4 regions of the Blautia fusiformis genome follow, and region 1 is predicted to be linked to each of the others. Evidence: predicted binding sites of a transcription regulator. Region 1 holds the regulator's gene; each other region holds the start of a gene.

What was found. Region 1 encodes Rex, which represses fermentation and respiration genes when NADH is low (regulators of the CRP and FNR family bind a similar motif). Its sites were predicted from a motif close to ATTGTTAANTANTTAACAAT; they were not measured.
Region 2: a site for Rex is predicted at 868-887, ahead of LKD46_RS14275 (L-lactate dehydrogenase). Genes of this name have one in related genera too.
Region 3: a site for Rex is predicted at 486-505, ahead of LKD46_RS04895 (iron-sulfur cluster assembly scaffold protein). Genes of this name have one in related genera too.
Region 4: a site for Rex is predicted at 1,294-1,313, ahead of LKD46_RS05765 (DUF8180 domain-containing protein). Genes of this name have one in related genera too.

The regions. Positions count from the first base shown of each region.
Region 1 is NZ_JAJEPT010000007.1:81,336-83,540, forward strand. It holds gene abc-f (ribosomal protection-like ABC-F family protein) at 1-291, opposite strand, end outside; gene LKD46_RS07915 (redox-sensing transcriptional repressor Rex) at 506-1,153, shown strand; gene LKD46_RS07920 (bifunctional ADP-dependent NAD(P)H-hydrate dehydratase/NAD(P)H-hydrate epimerase) at 1,215-2,205, shown strand, end outside.
Region 2 is NZ_JAJEPT010000019.1:7,867-10,071, forward strand. It holds gene LKD46_RS14270 (FMN-binding protein) at 1-563, shown strand, start outside; gene LKD46_RS14275 (L-lactate dehydrogenase) at 910-1,857, shown strand; gene LKD46_RS14280 (Tex family protein) at 1,930-2,205, shown strand, end outside.
Region 3 is NZ_JAJEPT010000004.1:59,664-61,868, forward strand. It holds gene LKD46_RS04890 (TraX family protein) at 1-461, opposite strand, end outside; gene LKD46_RS04895 (iron-sulfur cluster assembly scaffold protein) at 708-1,400, shown strand; gene LKD46_RS04900 (GGGtGRT protein) at 1,441-2,205, shown strand, end outside.
Region 4 is NZ_JAJEPT010000005.1:12,438-14,642, reverse strand. It holds gene LKD46_RS05775 (methylenetetrahydrofolate reductase) at 1-592, opposite strand, end outside; gene LKD46_RS05770 (CooT family nickel-binding protein) at 617-799, opposite strand; gene LKD46_RS05765 (DUF8180 domain-containing protein) at 864-1,256, opposite strand; gene LKD46_RS05760 (aldo/keto reductase) at 1,603-2,205, shown strand, end outside.

The DNA.
Region 1 (2,205 bases):
TTCCATATCGATGATGTGCTGCTTGGTGGTAAGAAGCTCTTCGTAGATGGTATGATGTCCGTGGATATCCTGGTACTGGGCAAGATAGCCGATATTTTTATCCCGGGCAAGCACCACGGTACCGGAATCAGCAGAAAGCTCCTGCATGATGATACGCAGCAGTGTGGTCTTTCCTGCACCGTTGCAGCCGATCAGAGCAGCCTTTTCACGGTCTTCAATGTGAAAGGATGCATCATTTAAAATTACTTTTTCGCCAAAGGCCTTGCATATATTCTGACATGATAAAATCATAAAAACTGTCCTCCTGTATAAAGAATCACCCCTGTTTATGTCTGAACAGGGAAAAATCCTCCACCTATTATAACGGAAACTGCCGGGATTTCAAAGAAAAAATCAATTATTAGAAAAAATATAAAGAAATTTGTACAGAATAGACAACTTTAATTGACAGGAAAATGTCAATTCGTTATAATTAACCTAGTGTAAGGTAAGGAGGAAAACTATCGTGGAGACAAAACAAATCTCGAAAGCGGTGATTAAGCGTCTGCCACGCTATTACCGCTACTTAGGAGAGCTGATGGAAGATAATGTAGAACGTATTTCTTCCAATGAATTAAGTAAGAAGATGCATACCACAGCTTCTCAGATCCGTCAGGATCTTAATAATTTTGGCGGTTTTGGGCAGCAGGGGTATGGCTATAATGTACACTATCTTTATACAGAGATCGGTAAGATCCTGGGACTGGATACCGTTCATCCGATGATCATCCTGGGTGCCGGTAATCTGGGACAGGCACTTGCCAATTATGTGGATTTTGAGAAGCGCGGGTTCAGGCTGGTTGGTATCTTTGACGTAAATCCTGTGCTTGAGGGCATCGCAGTCCGTGGACTTGAGATCCAAATGCTCAGTGAGCTTCCGTTTTTCCTGAGAGAGAATAACGTGGAGATCGCGATTCTGACACTTCCCAAGAATAAAGCCAAGGAAATGGCGGATATCCTGGTGGAGAACGGGATCAAGGCAATCTGGAATTTTGCACATCTCGATCTTGAGACACCGGATGATGTGATCGTAGAGAACGTTCATCTTTCCGAGAGTCTGATGACACTGTCTTATAATCTCAGTAAATACAGGCAGGAACATGTGGATAAGTAAGAATTGTTAAGCTGCCGGAAACGGCAGCTTTCTCTATGACAGAGGGGAGGCAGAAGACAGAATGAAGAAGCTTGTTACCTGCAAAGAAATGAAGGATCTGGACTCCACAACGATCCGTGAGATCGGAGTTCCCTCCGAGGTTCTGATGGAGCGGGCAGCACTGAAGGTGGTAGAGGAAACAGAAAAGTATCTCCAGAAGGACGAAAGGATCCTGGTAGTCTGCGGAAGCGGAAATAATGGCGGTGACGGTATCGCTGTTGCCAGATTGTTCCATCTGAAGGGGATCCGGGTAGAGTTTTATATGGTCGGAAACAAAGATAAAATGACCAGAGAGACTGCTCTTCAGTATAAGATCGCTTCCGGTTATCGTGTCCCGGAGGTGAATAACCCGCAGTGGAGTGAATATACTACTATAGTAGATGCCGTGTTTGGGGTAGGCCTGACGCGTCCGATCGAGGGGCATTATGCTGATATCATCCATGAGATGAACAGTGCGAGGGCCAAAAAGATCGCAGTTGACATCCCGTCAGGAGTGAACGGAGATACTGGCCTGGAAATGGGAATTGCCTTCAGCGCCGATCTGACTGTCACATTTGCCTACCGGAAAAGAGGTCTTTGCTTTTATCCGGGAAGACTGTATGCAGGAAGGATCGTTACCGCCGATATCGGGATCTATGAGCAAGAAGCTGTGACTGCATCTGCCGCCTGTCTGGAAAATAAAGATCTGAAGCTGTTTCCGGAACGTGATCCCGGCGGAAACAAGGGTACCTTCGGAAAAGTGCTCTTTGTGACCGGAAGTGAGGGAATGTGCGGAGCCGCTTATTTAAGCGCCAGTGCAGCACTTCGTGCCGGTGCGGGAATGGTAAAGATCCAGACTGTGGAAGCCAACAGGATCCCACTGCAGATACTCCTTCCGGAGGCTATGGTCTGCAGCCGCTTTGATCAGGAATCCAATGAACAGCTTCTATCCTGGTGTGATGTGATCGTGATCGGACCGGGACTTGGAACATCAGTGGCCAGCCGTGAGAGAGAACAGTGGTTTCTCACGGCGG
Region 2 (2,205 bases), on a different contig from region 1:
ACGCTGTAAAAAAAGCTCTTAAAGAAGCGATCAATCCGGAGTATGGAAAGAAACCGACACCAACTCCGACAAAGAAACCGACACCAAAGCCAACAGCCACACCGAAACCTACGGCAACGCCGAAACCAACGGCCACACCGAAGCCAACAGAGACGCCGGCAGCAACCCCGACGCCGGAGCCGGACGACCCGGATGTGACGCCGGTTCCTGAAAAACCCAATGTAACTCCAACACCAGGGACAGATGAGCCGGATGCAACACCGGAGCCAACGGAAGCACCGGAACCGGTGGGAATGTACAGAGATGGAACGTATACAGGCTCGGCTTTTGGATATGGAGGAAAAACATATCTGACAATTACGATCTCAGGAGGCCAGATCGTATCCATTGAGCAGACAAATCAGGATACACCGGAATTTTTTGATCCTGCATGGAGCACGATCTATTCTCAGATCATGGCAAACCAGTCGGCGGATGGAATCGATACTGTCAGCGGAGCCACATATTCCTCCGAAGGGATCCTGGACGCTGCACAAAAGGCCCTTGCCCAGGCAAAGAATTAACCGGGTGAACGTTGGAGCAGCTATAAACATCTGAATCTAAGCCAATAATAAGAGGTGAAAGAAACCTCTGGACTTCTTGATTTTTTTGAAGTTCAGAGGTTTTTTGCTAGGTTTCTGAAATTGCTTCTATAAATCGATAAAAAAATAACAGGAATGTATACAGAATAATAGGGAAAATATCAGAAAATACAATCGGTTTAAATAATTTGAAATGCAAATTAGCGGGAATTAACCTGAGAAATACAATAAAATTTTTATTGCACAGGGCAATGTTTTATGTTATGTTTGAATGTGTGTAATTAAAGTTGTTATTAAAATGACAAACAACGCTGAAAGGAGAACAAATATGAGCAGTAAAATTACGATCATCGGAGCAGGAAGTGTAGGAGCAACTATCGCTTATACCTTATCACAGAGGAGTATTGCATCAGAGATTGTTCTGATCGATATTAACAAAGATAAGGCTGAAGGTGAGGTTATGGATATTGAGCAGGGAACCAGTTTCCGTGAGCCGATCTCCATCGTGGCAGGAGATTACCCGGATGCTGTAGATTCTGACATTGTGATCATCACTTCCGGTATTGCCAGAAAACCGGGACAGACTCGCATCGAGCTGACACAGACCAACGTCAACATTATGAAGAGTATTACTCCGGAGATCGTAAAGGTGGCTCCCAAAGCGCTTTATATTATCGTAAGTAATCCATGTGATATTATGACTTATGCATTTGCAAAGCTTTCCGGACTGCCGGAAAATCAGATCCTTGGTTCCGGAACCGCCCTGGATACGGCCCGTCTCCGCTGCAGACTTTCTCAGCACTACGGTGTATCTGAGAAAAACATCCACGCCTATGTATTCGGAGAGCATGGAGATACTTCCTTTGTACCGTGGTCCAGAGCCTTTGTTGCAGGTGCGACCCTTGATGAGTTTGACAAGATCGTTCATGAGGATCAGAAAGATCTGCAGCCACTTGACAGAGAAGAGGTTCTGGAGTATGTTCATACTTCAGGATCAACTGTGATCGCCAAGAAGGGTGCTACATTTTATGCGGTAGCCGTATCTGTTTGCAGACTTTGCTCGCTTCTTCTTGCAGCATCTGATACAATAGTCAGTGTATCAACCATGCTTCACGGAGAGTACGGTGTTGAAGACGTATGTCTTAGTACCATGGCTTCTATCGGACCGGAAGGTGTAAAACGTATCGTTCGTGTTCCGCTGACCGAGGAGGAGACAGAGAAGCTTCATGCAAGCGCCAATGCTCTGAAGGACGTGATCGCACAGATTGATCTTTGATAAATGTCAGAAGCTGTGTAAAGAGGAAAAAGCAGCCTCAGGCAAATTTGAAACAACGGGAGAAAGATAAAAATGGATATTATTCAGGTAATTACCAGAGAATTGAACGTTGAGAAATGGCAGGTCGAGGCAGCGGTTAAGCTGATCGATGAAGGCTGCACCATTCCTTTTATTTCCAGATACCGTAAGGAAGCAACCGGTACACTGAACGATGAACAGCTTCGTAATCTTAATGAGAGACTTACTTATTTAAGAAATCTTGAGGATAAAAAGGCTCAGGTTCTGGGCAGCATCGAGGAGCAGGGCAAGCTGACTCCGGAGCTGAAGAAACAGATCGAGGCAGCGCAG
Region 3 (2,205 bases), on a different contig from region 1:
ACAAGCAGTCCCAGGATGCAGAGAAGCTGCATCGAAGGTCTGGCCTGGAAATATTCAATGGCACAAAAGGCCAGATATCCGAGGAAAAGCGTAAAAAACACATTTTGTCTTTCGTAACGCAGCGTATTTGTAAACATCAGATTCCACGGAATTTCTGAGAGCAGCGCAAAAAGAAGGAGATTTCTTCCATAGAGGAACCGGCTCCGTGTATGACGGAAGCCTTCCAGCAGGAGAAAACAGAAGATGGGAAAAGCAGCTCTTCCGATATCGCGGAAAATAAGATATACAGTATATTCTCTGCCGAAAAGTGTAAACAGGATTTTCTGTGCAGGCTGATACATACTGAGCAGCACAGCTCCGATATGATCGATCAGCATGGTGATGATCGCGATCATCTTCAGAGCGCTTCCGCTGAGAATGCGGTATTTTTCTGGAAAAACAGAATCCACAGATGCATTCATGAAAAATATACCTCCAAGGTTAAACTTGCTAATATATTATCACATACATACAGTAGTTGCCAGAAATATTTGACAGTTAGGCATGCAATACTGCCGGAATAACTACCAATATTATGCGTTTTATGGCAAAATTTTATCAAATATGACTGGACGAAACAACGGTTTTGTGAGAAAATAGCGATAGGGTGTTATCGAACTTTTTTTCTCAATAACATCGGTCAATCTATACTTGAAAGGAGTTTTAAAATGATTTATTCACGCGAAGTAGAAGAAATGTGTCCAGTGGCACAGGGCGTACATCATGGTGCCGCTCCGATCCCGGAAGAAGCAAAATGGGTTCAGGCAAAAGAAGTAAAGGATATCTCCGGATTTACACACGGTGTTGGCTGGTGTGCTCCGCAGCAGGGTGCTTGTAAGCTTTCCCTTAACGTTAAAGAGGGAATCATCCAGGAGGCACTTGTTGAGACAATCGGATGTTCAGGAATGACTCACTCTGCAGCTATGGCTTCTGAGATCCTTCCAGGACTTACCGTTATGGAGGCACTGAACACAGACCTTGTATGTGATGCAATCAATACAGCTATGAGAGAGCTTTTCCTTCAGATCGTTTACGGACGTTCCCAGTCTGCATTCTCCGAGGACGGACTTGCAGTAGGCGCTGGTCTTGAGGACCTTGGAAAAGGACTTCGTTCTCAGGTTGGTACAATGTATGGAACTCTGAAAAAAGGACCTCGTTACCTTGAGATGGCTGAGGGTTATGTTACAGGTATCGCTCTTGACGAGAACGATGAGATCATCGGATATCAGTTCGTAAGCCTTGGAAAAATGACTGACTTCATTAAGAAAGGTGATGACCCGAACACAGCATGGGAGAAAGCAAAGGGTCAGTACGGCCGTGTTGCAGATGCTGTTAAGATCATCGACCCAAGAAAAGAGTAATTACACTTCGTAAGGTGAAAATATCAGGAGGTTACAGGAAATGGCTTTATTTGAATCATATGAGAGACGAATTGACAAGATCAATTCTGTTTTAAACAGCTATGGAATCGCTTCTATCGAAGAAGCTGAGAAAATCACTAAAGACGCAGGACTGAACGTTTACGATCAGATCAAAGGCATTCAGCCGATCTGCTTCGAGAACGCTTGCTGGGCTTACACAGTAGGTGCAGCTATCGCGATCAAAAAAGGCTGCAGAAGAGCCGCTGATGCAGCTGCAGCTATCGGAGAAGGTCTTCAGGCTTTCTGTATCCCGGGATCCGTTGCAGACACACGTAAAGTAGGTCTTGGACATGGAAACCTTGGAAAGATGCTCCTTGAGGAAGAGACAGACTGCTTCTGTTTCCTTGCAGGACATGAGTCTTTCGCAGCAGCTGAGGGTGCGATCGGTATCGCTGAGAAAGCAAACAAGGTTCGTAAAAAACCTCTTCGTGTTATCCTGAACGGTCTTGGAAAAGATGCTGCTCAGATCATCTCCCGTATCAACGGCTTTACATATGTAGAGACAGAGTATGATCCATATAAGAACGAGGTTAAGGAAGTATTCCGTAAATCCTATTCTGAGGGACTTCGTGCAAAGGTTAACTGCTACGGCGCTAACAGCGTTCCGGAAGGTGTTGCGATCATGTGGAAAGAGGGCGTTGACGTTTCCATTACAGGAAACTCCACAAACCCGACTCGTTTCCAGCATCCGGTAGCAGGAACATACAAAAAAGAGTGCAACGAGAAAGGTAAAAAATACTTCTCC
Region 4 (2,205 bases), on a different contig from region 1:
GCATTGTCACTCCAGCCTCGCGGATAGCGTCCAGCCAGTATTTAAACTGTTCCATATCCCAGCAGAGCTGGGTCATGATATAATCAGCACCATTGTCCTGTTTCTGTCTCAAAACAGCAATATCAGCATCCAAGCTTCTGCATGCGATATGGCCTTCCGGTGAACCGGCTACTGCGATCTCGAACTTATCGCCAAATTCATCACGGACAAATTTAACAAGGTCTGTCGCATAATTGAAGTCTCCGCAGGTTGTTGTCTCACCAAGTGGAATATCTCCGCGAAGTGCCAGCATATGGTCAACGCCATCTGCCAGATACTGTTCCAACTGCTGTCTGATTCCTTCTTTTGTGTTCTTGATCACTGTGAAGTGTGTTACAGGAACAGTTCCTGCATTCCTGATCATCTGGCATACTTCCCTGTTGGCACCGACATTTCCGCCGCCGGCACCGTATGTACAGGAAATATACTCCGGTCTATACTTCATGAGATGTTCAATGGTTCCCGGCAGATTTGCCATACCTTTTTCTGTCTTTGGCGGAAAAAGTTCAAAGGAAAGCAGCATTTTTTCTCTCATTGCTTCAGATAATTTCATTGATCGTCCCTCCACGTATTTGTATCAGTCACACTGCAGTTTCACGATGCTGTTTGCAAGATCCACCATAAGGATACTGCCTTCTACCTCGCGCTCATCTCCCATGATATCTCGAAGGATCAATTTATTTCCGTCTACATCGATCCGGCTTACATTCTTAAAGATCACAGAATTATCTTCTTCCTTATATACTGTTGCAAGACACATAATCATTCCTCCAAATAAGTGGCATCATTTAACCACTATGCTGTCAAAACTATTCTGTCGGTTTTTATTTCAACTCTTCCTTAACAAGTGTAAGGGCAAGTCCAAGTCTCATATTGCCTTTCTGAAAATCTGCAACTGCCTCTTTGATCGTCTTCGCAGCTGCATCCATGTTAAGCTTCTTAAGATTGTCAGCCATCTGATCAAGTTCTGCGGCATGATGCTCGTTATGCTGCAGCATGTAGGTAAGAAGTGCTACAGTCTCATTCTTGCAGTCACCGCTCTCGCAGGAACCGCAGTGTCCATCACCGTGTGTATGACAATGGTTATCTCCTTCCGCATGGCTGTGTGTATGGCTGTGAGTCACACCGTCCTCATGGGTGTGCTCATGTGTATGTTCATGGCTGTCTGCATGTCCATGCTGAACAAGATTGCCATTCTCATCTTTGATTAAATGCATAAATACCCCTTTCCTGTATCCGCTGGGCGGACACTCTCATGACAAGAATTTATCAATTAAATTTATTATACATCTTTTCACTGTTATTATCAAGAAAATAATTATAAAATATAGCCAAAATTATATGCTGTTTTTCCTATTTTTCCAAAAACTTTGACAGTAAATTAACTCGATTGTTTCATTTTTAACGAAGTTAGTCTCTTCAAACCACAACTTATTACCCAGTCTGCGCGTCTGTCCAACTCTAAGCTTTATCACTTTTGTAATATAATTGATGTGATTCTTTCATATTTTTGTGCTATAATAGCAAAAGCATGGAAAGCAGAACATACAAGGAGGAATTATTTTGAAAGAAACTGTTTTTCTGAACAACGACAGAGAAATGCCTCTTCTGGGGCTTGGCGTATACAAGTTGCCCGATGACGTACAGGCCGAAGCAGCAGTCACTTCTGCTATTTCCGCCGGCTACCGCATGATCGATACCGCTTCTGTTTATAAAAATGAAGAAAGCGTTGGACGTGCCATTGCCAAATGCGGAGTTCCCAGAAAGGATCTTTTCATCACCAGCAAGATCTGGAACAATGCGCAGCGTCTCGGCGATGTCCAGGGAGCTTTTTCCCGTAGTCTCGACCGTCTGAAAGTCAGTTATGTAGATCTCTATCTGATACACTGGCCGGTTCCCGGCTGCTATTTGAGCACCTGGAAAGAGTTGGAATCCATTCTGGAATCTGGACGTGCTTTAAGTATCGGTGTCAGTAATTTTGATATCCGGCATCTGGAAGAGCTTCGTAAGATATCCGGGGTTATTCCTGCTGTAAACCAGATCGAGTGCCATCCTTTGTGTTACCCTGCTGAACTGATCGAATACTGCAAGGCTTTCGGTATTCAGGTACAGGCTTATGCTCCTCTGGCAAGAGGTGCATATTTTGATAATGATGTAATGTGTGTT